DNA from 3 places in the Terrisporobacter hibernicus genome. Region 1 is predicted to be linked to each of the others. Evidence: riboswitches for the same ligand, from Rfam matches in the RefSeq annotation. Region 1 holds a riboswitch; each other region holds the start of a gene.

Region 1 (3,292 bases):
TTTCATCATTAGCTTTTACTTTAAATGCCCCAAATCCTAGATTAACAAACCAATCATTTTTAGTTCCCATCCATCCTGAACTAGATCCACCATCAAATGCTTTTAGTCCATTGATTTCACTTATGTAGTTATTTTCTGCACCTGTTTGTGTAGCTTTCACCTTATCTAGTGCTTTAACTATTGCATCCATCATAGTCATATTGTCTTCAATTTTTACCCAATCATCTACTAAAGTTCCATCCCATGCTGCTCCATCTTTTTTAGAGTACGTAGTATTTTCTACTATTACATGTACTTTTTGTGTTAACACTTCTTGTGCAAAAGATTTTATTGATGATACTGTAGATAAGGTAAACACCATAATAAATGCAAGAAAAGAGCTAATAATTTTTTGACTTAATTTCTTAGTGTTTTTATTCCTCATATCTTTCCCCCCAAAATTAAAATATTATAAATCTATAAAAGGGTGCTCTGAAAGCACCCCTTTTATAACAAATTACCAATTATGTAATAAATTTATCATCTTTCTTATTGTAATAATAAATATATTTATTAACACAAATGGTTTAATTGTTTACTATTTAGTAGGTAACCCTGACAAGTTTTCTGGGAATTGTACGCTATAGCCTCCATATGCCCAAACAACAGTTTGTCCTGACTCCACATCAAATGTTTCTCCGCCAACTTTTTCAGAAACATCTACCATTTTTTGTTCAGAAGTCGCATTTCCTTCAGAATCATATACTCTATACATCCAACCAAGTTCATTTTCCATATATGGATAATCTTTATTATTTATATTTACATTTTTTAAGAATTTACTTCCCCATTGTAAATCATCAACAAAATTATCAGCTACAACAGATATTGCATCCATTGCAGATGGATAATTTATTTTAGATGATACAGCACTTGTTGATACAGACCCTTTATTACTTTTTAAAAATTTAAAACTACCACTTGAAGCATCGTATGCTCTTACATTCACACCAGAAACATCTTTTTGTACATCCTTTGGATTTAATACTACAGTAAAGTCCATATATCCTGATTTTGTATTTGTTGCTTCTACAACTGCCACTCCCGCATTCTTTGACGTATCAATCTCAGCATTTCCTTTAGCTGCAAATTGATTTCCTACTGCTTTCGGAGCTTGTTTGCTAACACTTACAGCATCTGTACTTCCTTGTACAATATTCCAATTAATAGAATTTGCATCTGCTTCATTATTAAAAAGACTTGTGCCATACCAATTACTTGTTGCGCCTTGAACCATTAAAGCTTGATCCTTTGTTCCACTTCCTTTTTCAACAGTATAATTATAATCAGTATTATAATTAGTTAAATTAGGATACTCTGTAAAAAAATCAGTTGCAAATGATGTTGCCCCCATTGATAACATTATAGCTGCCGCCATTCCTGTAGTTGCAAATTTTCTAAATCTTTTGTTCATAAAAAACATCCCCTTCTTTATTAAAAATATTATTATTTATAAGGAAGATTAATTTCCATATAATTATCAAAAACCACATGAAAAATAAACCTCCGATTATGCCTTCGGAAACTTTCACCATAAACTTACAATATGCCTGTATTCTGACTAAAGCTCAAACCTACTCTTTGCTCCTTCCCAGAGATAACTCCAGTGGTAATAGCAAATTTCGTAACTTATTACAGCAGGGATAATCTGTGGCGGAATCTCACCGCACTTCCAAAATAAAAAATATTTTTCATTTTTTACATATATTAATTATTTATATATTTACATTACTATTTTTTATTATCTATAATATTCAATAAGTTTACAAATTATTACCTCATATTCATTATACTGTATATTTATTCAGACTTTGGTATAGTCTTTTTTCTAATAAAAGTAGTACCATCATAGTACTACTTTTCACACCCTTCATAATATTGTACTTATGTTTTTATGCAATTAAAAAATGCCAGGTATGAAAATTCATACCTGGCATCAATAAATCTTTTTGATTAAAATTCTATACTTCTCTTGGAAGTATAATTTCAAATTCTGTTTTATAGTTTTTTCTAGCATCCACAATTTTTATACTTCCACCATGAGCTTCTACTATTTTTTTACTTATGGCAAGTCCCAGCCCTGAACCTTTTTTAGTACGAGATTTTTCCCCAACCACAAAAGGATTAAAAATATTTTTTCGTATTTCTTTTGGAATTCCATGGCCATTATCTGCAATATTTATTTTCACCATATCAAAATATTCTTCTATTTCAAATAATATGGATAAATCTTTTTTATTATGTTTTAATGAGTTTGATATAATATTTTCAAAAACACGCTTTAACTGAAATCTGTCTAACTTACAATAAATAGGGTCATCTGGAATATCAGCTTCCAACTCCACTCCATTTATATCTAATTCTTCATATTTTCCTGCTAGATAAACTCTACCATATTCACATAAATCTATTTTTTCAAAAACAAATTTGTAATCTGGATGTTCTAATTTACTATATTCATAAAAAGTATTAATCAATTCATCTAAGTGATCTGCTTTTTTATATATAGTCATAAGATATTGATCTTTTTCTTCTTCTGAAACTAGATTATCACAAACAGCTTTTGAATATCCCTTTATAACTGTTATTGGTGTTTTTAAATCATGGGATATATCCGCAAGGATTTTTTGTTTTTCTTCTTCCAAGCTTTCACGCTTTTTCTCACTATTATACAACTTCCTTGACATATCATTGAAACTACTACAAATATCACAAAATTCCTGTGGTCCATCATAATCTAAATAATTTTCACGCTCACCGTTTTTAAACTTGACAATGGCTTCATTTAAAATATTAATCGGTCTTTTTACTTTATGATTTAGCCAAGTTATAAATATTATAATTAAGATAATATATATTAGTATAAATAATACAAATGCGCATATGCAAGTAATCAAAATTTTACTATATATTTCATTAGTAAGAGAAGGAGTATTTATTAAAAGCGTTAACTTTTCATTGTCCTTATCTTTAAAAGAATATTTTCTAATATCATATCCTTTTAGATAAGCTCCTGTTAAATATTTAAACTCATTTTTAGTAAAAGATTTTCTAGTATCTCCCGTATTCGTATATATTAAATTTAATTTATCATCTACCACGTAAATTTTATTATGAATATCGTCATTTTCATCATAATAAGTTATGGATACTGATACATTTTCTTTATTTTTATCATTTTTATATTTTTGAATATCAATATATGGATCCACATAATAATCATGTATACAGCTTAACTCTCCCTTTGTAAATT
Region 2 (3,292 bases), 1.9 Mb from region 1:
TTAATAGAGCAATAAAAGACGACGATTTAAGAAAGGCAGTATTTAAAGATTATAATGATAATATAATAAAAAATTGTTGTGAGCAAATAATCTACGATGATGATACTTTCGTTCATAATTCAAAAGAAATAGCTTCATATTTATTTGATATAATGAAAAAATATGAAGATATAGATTCATGTGACTTGGCTATGTGTTTATATAGTGTTAAAGATGAAAAATATGTGGGAATAGTAAAATTAGATTATAAGAAGCTATACACTCATTCTATAGAATTATTAGATGAAAAATTCAACATACAAATAATAAGTAATGAAATAGGAATCCCAGATACAGGAAGACAAAAGCAGTGTGCATTAGTTGGAATTAATGGAATAAATGACGAATTCCATTTGAGATTATTAGATAAAGATTCAGAAAAAGAAGAAGATCCAGAAAAGAAATCAAGATTTATAACTGAGTTTTTAAATGCTGAAAAAGTTACAGATGACAAGTTTAATACAAAAACTTTCAAAACTACGGCAGATAACTGGATAACAAATGCTATGGGTAACAATATTAAAAAAGCAGAAGATGTTAGAAGTTTATTAAATTATACTCTAAAAGAAAAAGAAGAAGTAGACATAGAACAATTTGTGGAAAAATCAATAGATGATGATAACTTAAAGGAAAGTTTCAAAGAACTAATGGTAGATAGAGGAATTGAAACTAATTTTAATATAGACAAAAAATGGGTTGAGAAAAAACTTAAGAAAAGAAGTATAAAAACAGATAACGGATTTGATATAAAAGGAAATCTTGTGGATTTTGAAGACCCTATGAAATATAGTGTTAGACAAAATGAAGATGGCACAGTTGATATAATAATAAAAAATGTAAGTTTCTATGAAGAAAAATAATAAAAATACTAATATTAGTTTTAAATTTATAAAAACTAACTTTGAATATGCTACAATATATTAAGAAACAATTTTATATAGATTTAGGTTCTTATTAAAGATTAATAGGGAAAGAGGTGAAATTCCTCTACAGCCCCCGTTACTGTAATGTGGACGAAACTCAATATACCACTGTAAAAATGAGCGAAGCGAGTTTTTTATGGGAAGGAGAGGAGTAGGTTGATACTAAGTCAGGAGACCTGCCTAAATTAAAAAGTGAATTTCTTCGGGGTGAAGGAAGTATCTTAAAAGACATATAATGTCAAAATACAGATATAGAAGCCTAGCCTTATGGTTAGGTTTTTTTTATTCTAAACTTAAATGTATGGGGGGAAAACTTATGAAGAAAAAATTATTACCATTGTTATTATGCTTAATTATGCTTTTTACAGCAGCTTGTAGTAACAAAAAAGAGCAAACTATAACAGATAGAGAAGGAAATGAAGTCAATATACCAACAAATATTGAAAAAATAGTATCTACAGCACCATCTAATACAGAAATATTAGCAGGTTTAGGTGTGGGAGATAAAATTGTGTGTATGGATACATTTTCAGAAGGTATAGAAGGGGTAAATAAAGATGTAAAGAAAATGGATTTTACTTCACCAGATGCAGAGGCAATAATTGAATTGGAGCCGGATATAGTAATAGCTTCAGGGCACAATAAAGTAGGTTCATCTGAAGATCCATTTAAATCCCTTAGTGATGTAGGAATACCTGTAGTATACATACCTAGCAGTGATAGTATAGATGGAATTTATAAAGATATAGAGTTTATTGCTTCTATAGTTAATAAGAAAGATAAAGGCGAAGAAATAGTTTCTAATATGAAAAGTGAAATAGAAAAAGTAGCTAAAGTTGGAAAAACTATAAAAGATAAAAAGAAAATATATGTTGAAATAGGGCCAGCACCTACTTTATATAGTATTGGTAACTCAACATTTTTAAATGAAATGGTTGAACTTATAGGAGGAGAAAATATATTTAAAGATCAAAAATCATGGATATCACCTAGTGAAGAATCTGTAATAGATGCCAATCCAGATGTAATACTAACTACAGTTAACTATGTGAAAAATCCAGAAAAAGAAATAAAATCTCGTGACGGATGGGACAATATTAAGGCTGTAAAAAATAATGAAGTTTATTATATAGATGCAAATTCATCTTCTCGCCCAACTCAAAATATAATAAAAGCTTTAAAGGAAATGGCTAAAGCCGTATATCCAGATGATTATAACAAATAGAAAAAAGATAGTTATAAGTATAATTGTATTATTTGCAATTATTTGGTTAGGAACATCTATAGGAAGCTCGGATATAAGTATATTTGATACATTGTCCATAATAGGTAATAAAACCTTAAATTTACATTTACCAGAAAATGTTACACAAAAACATATTTCTATAATATGGAAGCTTAGGTTACCAAGAGTATTATTAGCATTTTTAGTTGGGGGATGTTTAGCAACTAGTGGAGCAGTAGTTCAATCCATACTAAAAAACGAATTGGCATCACCCTTTACCTTAGGGGTATCTTCGGGAGCTTCTTTGGGAGCAGGGCTTATAATAGTTACAGGAATATCAATACCATTAATAGGTGGATTTACGTTACCATTTATAGGGTTTATATTTGGATTAATTACCATGTTTTCAGTAATTGTTTTTTCAACAAAAATAGATAAGACTATGTCAAATAATACAGTGGTTCTTGTAGGTATGGTTCTATCTTTATTTGTAAATGCATTACTAACTACTTTAACAGCATTTTTTAGCAATGATCTGAAAAGTATAACCCTTTGGCAAATGGGTAGTTTTGCCATGAGAGGATGGACTTACGTAGGATTAATATTACCATTTTTCTTAGTTGGAATGTTAGGTGTATTTAGGTATACAAAAGAGATGGATATTCTTACATTTGGAGAAGAACAAGCCAAGGCTGTAGGTGTGGACACATACAAAGTGAAGAAAAAATTATTTGTTTACTGTGCAATATTAACAGGAGGATCTGTAGCTCTTAGCGGGACTATTGGATTTGTAGATTTAATAGCCCCTCATGTAGTAAGAAAGGCTTTTGGTTCAAATCATAAATATGTTATACCTATGTCTTTTTTATTTGGAGGAGGACTAATGGTAATATCAGACTTAATCTCTAGAACAGTGTTTGCACCAATAGAACTGCCAGTGGGAGCAGTTACAGCGTTAATAGGCGCACCATTTTTTGCCTATGTATATTTTAAAAAAGGAAGTTGATATTAAATGTTAGAAGTTAAAAATCTTTATTGTGGTTATGATGGAAAAGATATAATTAAGAATATTAGTTTTAATGTAAAAAATGGAGAAAACCTATGT
Region 3 (3,292 bases), 760 kb from region 1:
TCCTGCTAAAGAAAAGGCCCTAGCTACATTGTTGCCAACAAGTAAAATAATTATAGATATTATTACAGGTAGCATAATTAAAGTTGTACTAAAACCTGAGTTAAAATTTGATTTTTTATTTGTTTTCATATAGACCACGCTAATTAAAATTCCTAAAACTATAGACGTGGTTATTACTATAAGAGAATTGGTAAGAGTAAAAGATTCTCCACTTGTTGATGCTATTATTGTTTCTAACATATTTCAGCTCCTATTTCCTTATTTTCTTTATTATTTAAGCAATATTTCATAAATTCATTACCATATTTTGAAAAATGAGTTGGATAAATTTCCAATTCAGATAAAATTTTTGTAAACCATAAAGGTATGGCACCTAATATTTTTACTTCCATAAGATATTTTCCTTCTCCAACTACATCTTCACCAAAACTCCCTTCTTCCAAGTGAAGGTGATTTCTTCTAGTTAAAACCCTTGAATCAAAAGTAACTCTAAATTCAGGATTATCCTTGCAAAAAAAAGCATTTCTGTCATAAGAAATAAATACAGTAGGATAAACTTTTGTATTACTAAGATAGTACTTTATTTCACTAAGAACCTGATTATCCATATAATCTTCAACTAGGGGTGTTTTATTATTATAAAGAAATTCATAAGCCTCACCTAAGGAAAGAGAAAGTCTTCTTTTACTAACTATACCGTTGATTTTCTTCTTTAGCTCCAAGAATACTTTATCAGTAGTATTAATTGGAATCTTGTAACTTCTTACTCTAAGTTTTTCTTTATAATATGGTTTTGATATGGAATGTCTTATGACATCGCTGTTTTTTGTATCATAATAGATGTTATAGATACTATACGTATTGTTGTTTTGGCAAAATTTATCACGATTCATATAATCTGAAAGTTTCGGAAGTAATTCATTATATTGGTCTTCTGTTATTAAAAACTTTTTTTCATAGCGCTTAAATGATTTTATTGCCATATTTATCACCTCTTTAGCAATGTATTTTATAGTATGAGTATAATAATGTAACCTTAAAAGAATCTTAAAGATAAATTTTTAACATATTTTTATGAAAAGAATTTTTTTTTATAGATTATATACATAATTTGGTATAGAATTAAAGTGTAAGAATAATAAAAAATATTTTAGGTTCTTTAACGATTAATAGGGAAAGAGGTGAGACCCCTCTACAACCCCCGTTACTGTAATGTGGACGAAACTCAGCGTACCACTGTAGTGTTAAACTATGGGAAGGTGAGGAGTAGGATGAAACTAAGTCAGGATACCTGCCTAAAATATCAAAAGAAATTTCTTCGGGGTGAAGGAAGTATCTTATTAGAAAACATTTTATGTTGGAAATTAAAAGATACTAGCCTAGCCTTTTGGTTAGGTTTTTTTAATTATCAACAAATAAGGAAACAGAATATTTAATTACAACAAGAAAACTTACCTAAATGAATCAAAATAATAAGATATACACCCTAAAAATAATTAAAAGGGAGATGTATGTAGTATGAAAAAAAGTAATTTAAAATGGTCATTAATAGCAGCCTTTATGCTAATGATCACACCAGTAGTCTCAAACGCAATGCACATCATGGAAGGTTTTTTACCAGTAAAATGGGCCATAATTTGGTGGGTAATATTTATTCCATTCTTCGTAGTAGGACTTAAAAATATTGCTAATATAGTTAAAGAACAACCTAAAAAGAAATTATTATTAGCTCTTTGTGGAGCCTTTGTCTTTGTATTATCAGCATTAAAAATTCCATCAGTTACAGGTAGTTGTTCACATCCAACAGGTGTAGGACTTGCGGCAATATTATTTGGACCTAGTGCAACTGTAGTTTTAGGTACAATAGTATTATTATTTCAAGCATTGCTATTAGCCCATGGAGGAATTACGACTTTAGGAGCAAATGCTTTTTCAATGGCAATTGTAGGACCATTAGTTTCTTTTGGAATATGGAAACTATGTAAAGATAAAATGGATAAAAAAGTTGCAGTATTTTTAGCAGCAGCATTAGGAGATTTGTTGACATATACAGTAACATCATTCCAATTAGGTCTTGCTTTCCCAGATCCAGCAGGTGGATTTATGGCTTCAGCAGTAAAATTCTTAGGAGTATTCTTTGTTACTCAAGTACCTATAGCAATAGCAGAAGGATTACTTACAGTTATAATTTATAACTTTATAACTGAAAATGAGGAGAGAGAGGTGTTAGCATAATGCAAAGTTCAACAACAAAAAAATCAAGTAATATGAAGTTGACAGTGATATTATTTATATTAGTTTTAGCTATAATTATTGTTCCACTAATAACTCAAAAGGGTGCAGAATTTGGAGGAGCAGATGGAGAGGCTGAAGGTGTAATAACTGAAATAAATCCAGAGTATGAGCCATGGTTTAGTAGTTTAATAGAACCAGCAAGTGGTGAAATTGAAAGTTTACTATTTGCATCCCAAGCAGCACTTGGAGCAGGAATAATAGGATATTATATAGGAACTACTAGAACTAAGAAAAAAATGAGAGAAGAAAGTTTAAATGATAATAGATGATTATGCTTATAAAAATAAGTTGTCTAAAGTAAATCCAAATATGAAATTTTCCATAGGTATGTTACTACTAATTTTATCTTTAATTAATCCTTACAATTATATATCTTTATTGGTTATAGGTATAATGAGTTTTGTTATAGTTGGAATTGCAAAAATTGAATTTAAAGATTACATTCATTTTATTAAAATTCCGTTTGTATTTTTAATTTTAAGTATAATTATGATACTTTTAAATTTTTCTAAAGATAAAGGATTATTATTATACAGTATAAATATAGGAAGTTTATACATAGGTGTTTCAAATGAATCAATAGTATCATCAACACGTTTGTTTTTTAGAGCATTATCATGTTTGACGTGTATTTATTTTATAATGCTAACAACGCCTTTTAATCAATTAATATTTGTATTTAAAAAACTACATTTACCAGATATAGTTTTAGAAATTTCAATGTTAATGTATAGATTTATATTTATATTTATGGAGGAAGTTGCAGACATAAGAAAGTCTCAAGAACTTAGATTTGGATATATAAATTTAAAAAATGCGTATAACTCCTTTGGATTGTTAGTAAATATGCTATTCAAAAGGATGATGATAAGATATGATGAGATGAGTATAGCTTTGGATATGAAGCTTTATGATGGCACATTTTATATTGTAGAGGAAGATTAATAATGTTTAAAATAAATAATTTAACATATCAATACGACAAAAAAAGAAAAGC

Evidence for each region. Region 1 has a riboswitch for cobalamin ahead of JW646_RS02395 (hypothetical protein). Riboswitches for the same ligand answer to the same signal wherever they lie in the genome.
Region 2: linked by a shared signal. The riboswitch ahead of JW646_RS11925 (ABC transporter substrate-binding protein) and the one ahead of JW646_RS02395 (hypothetical protein) in region 1 are both predicted to bind cobalamin.
Region 3: linked by a shared signal. The riboswitch ahead of JW646_RS05995 (energy-coupling factor ABC transporter permease) and the one ahead of JW646_RS02395 (hypothetical protein) in region 1 are both predicted to bind cobalamin.

Annotation. Positions count from the first base shown of each region.
Region 1 is NZ_CP081135.1:488,007-491,298, forward strand. It holds gene JW646_RS02390 (leucine-rich repeat protein) at 1-424, opposite strand, end outside; gene JW646_RS02395 (hypothetical protein) at 578-1,453, opposite strand; cobalamin riboswitch at 1,570-1,760, opposite strand; gene JW646_RS02400 (HAMP domain-containing sensor histidine kinase) at 2,001-3,292, opposite strand, start outside.
Region 2 is NZ_CP081135.1:2,426,892-2,430,183, forward strand. It holds gene JW646_RS11920 (nucleoid-associated protein) at 1-899, shown strand, start outside; cobalamin riboswitch at 968-1,160, shown strand; gene JW646_RS11925 (ABC transporter substrate-binding protein) at 1,279-2,187, shown strand; gene JW646_RS11930 (FecCD family ABC transporter permease) at 2,171-3,193, shown strand; gene JW646_RS11935 (ABC transporter ATP-binding protein) at 3,200-3,292, shown strand, end outside.
Region 3 is NZ_CP081135.1:1,244,802-1,248,093, reverse strand. It holds gene JW646_RS06005 (DUF4956 domain-containing protein) at 1-240, opposite strand, end outside; gene JW646_RS06000 (polyphosphate polymerase domain-containing protein) at 234-983, opposite strand; cobalamin riboswitch at 1,136-1,313, shown strand; gene JW646_RS05995 (energy-coupling factor ABC transporter permease) at 1,519-2,235, shown strand; gene JW646_RS05990 (energy-coupling factor ABC transporter substrate-binding protein) at 2,235-2,564, shown strand; gene cbiQ (cobalt ECF transporter T component CbiQ) at 2,551-3,240, shown strand; gene JW646_RS05980 (energy-coupling factor ABC transporter ATP-binding protein) at 3,243-3,292, shown strand, end outside.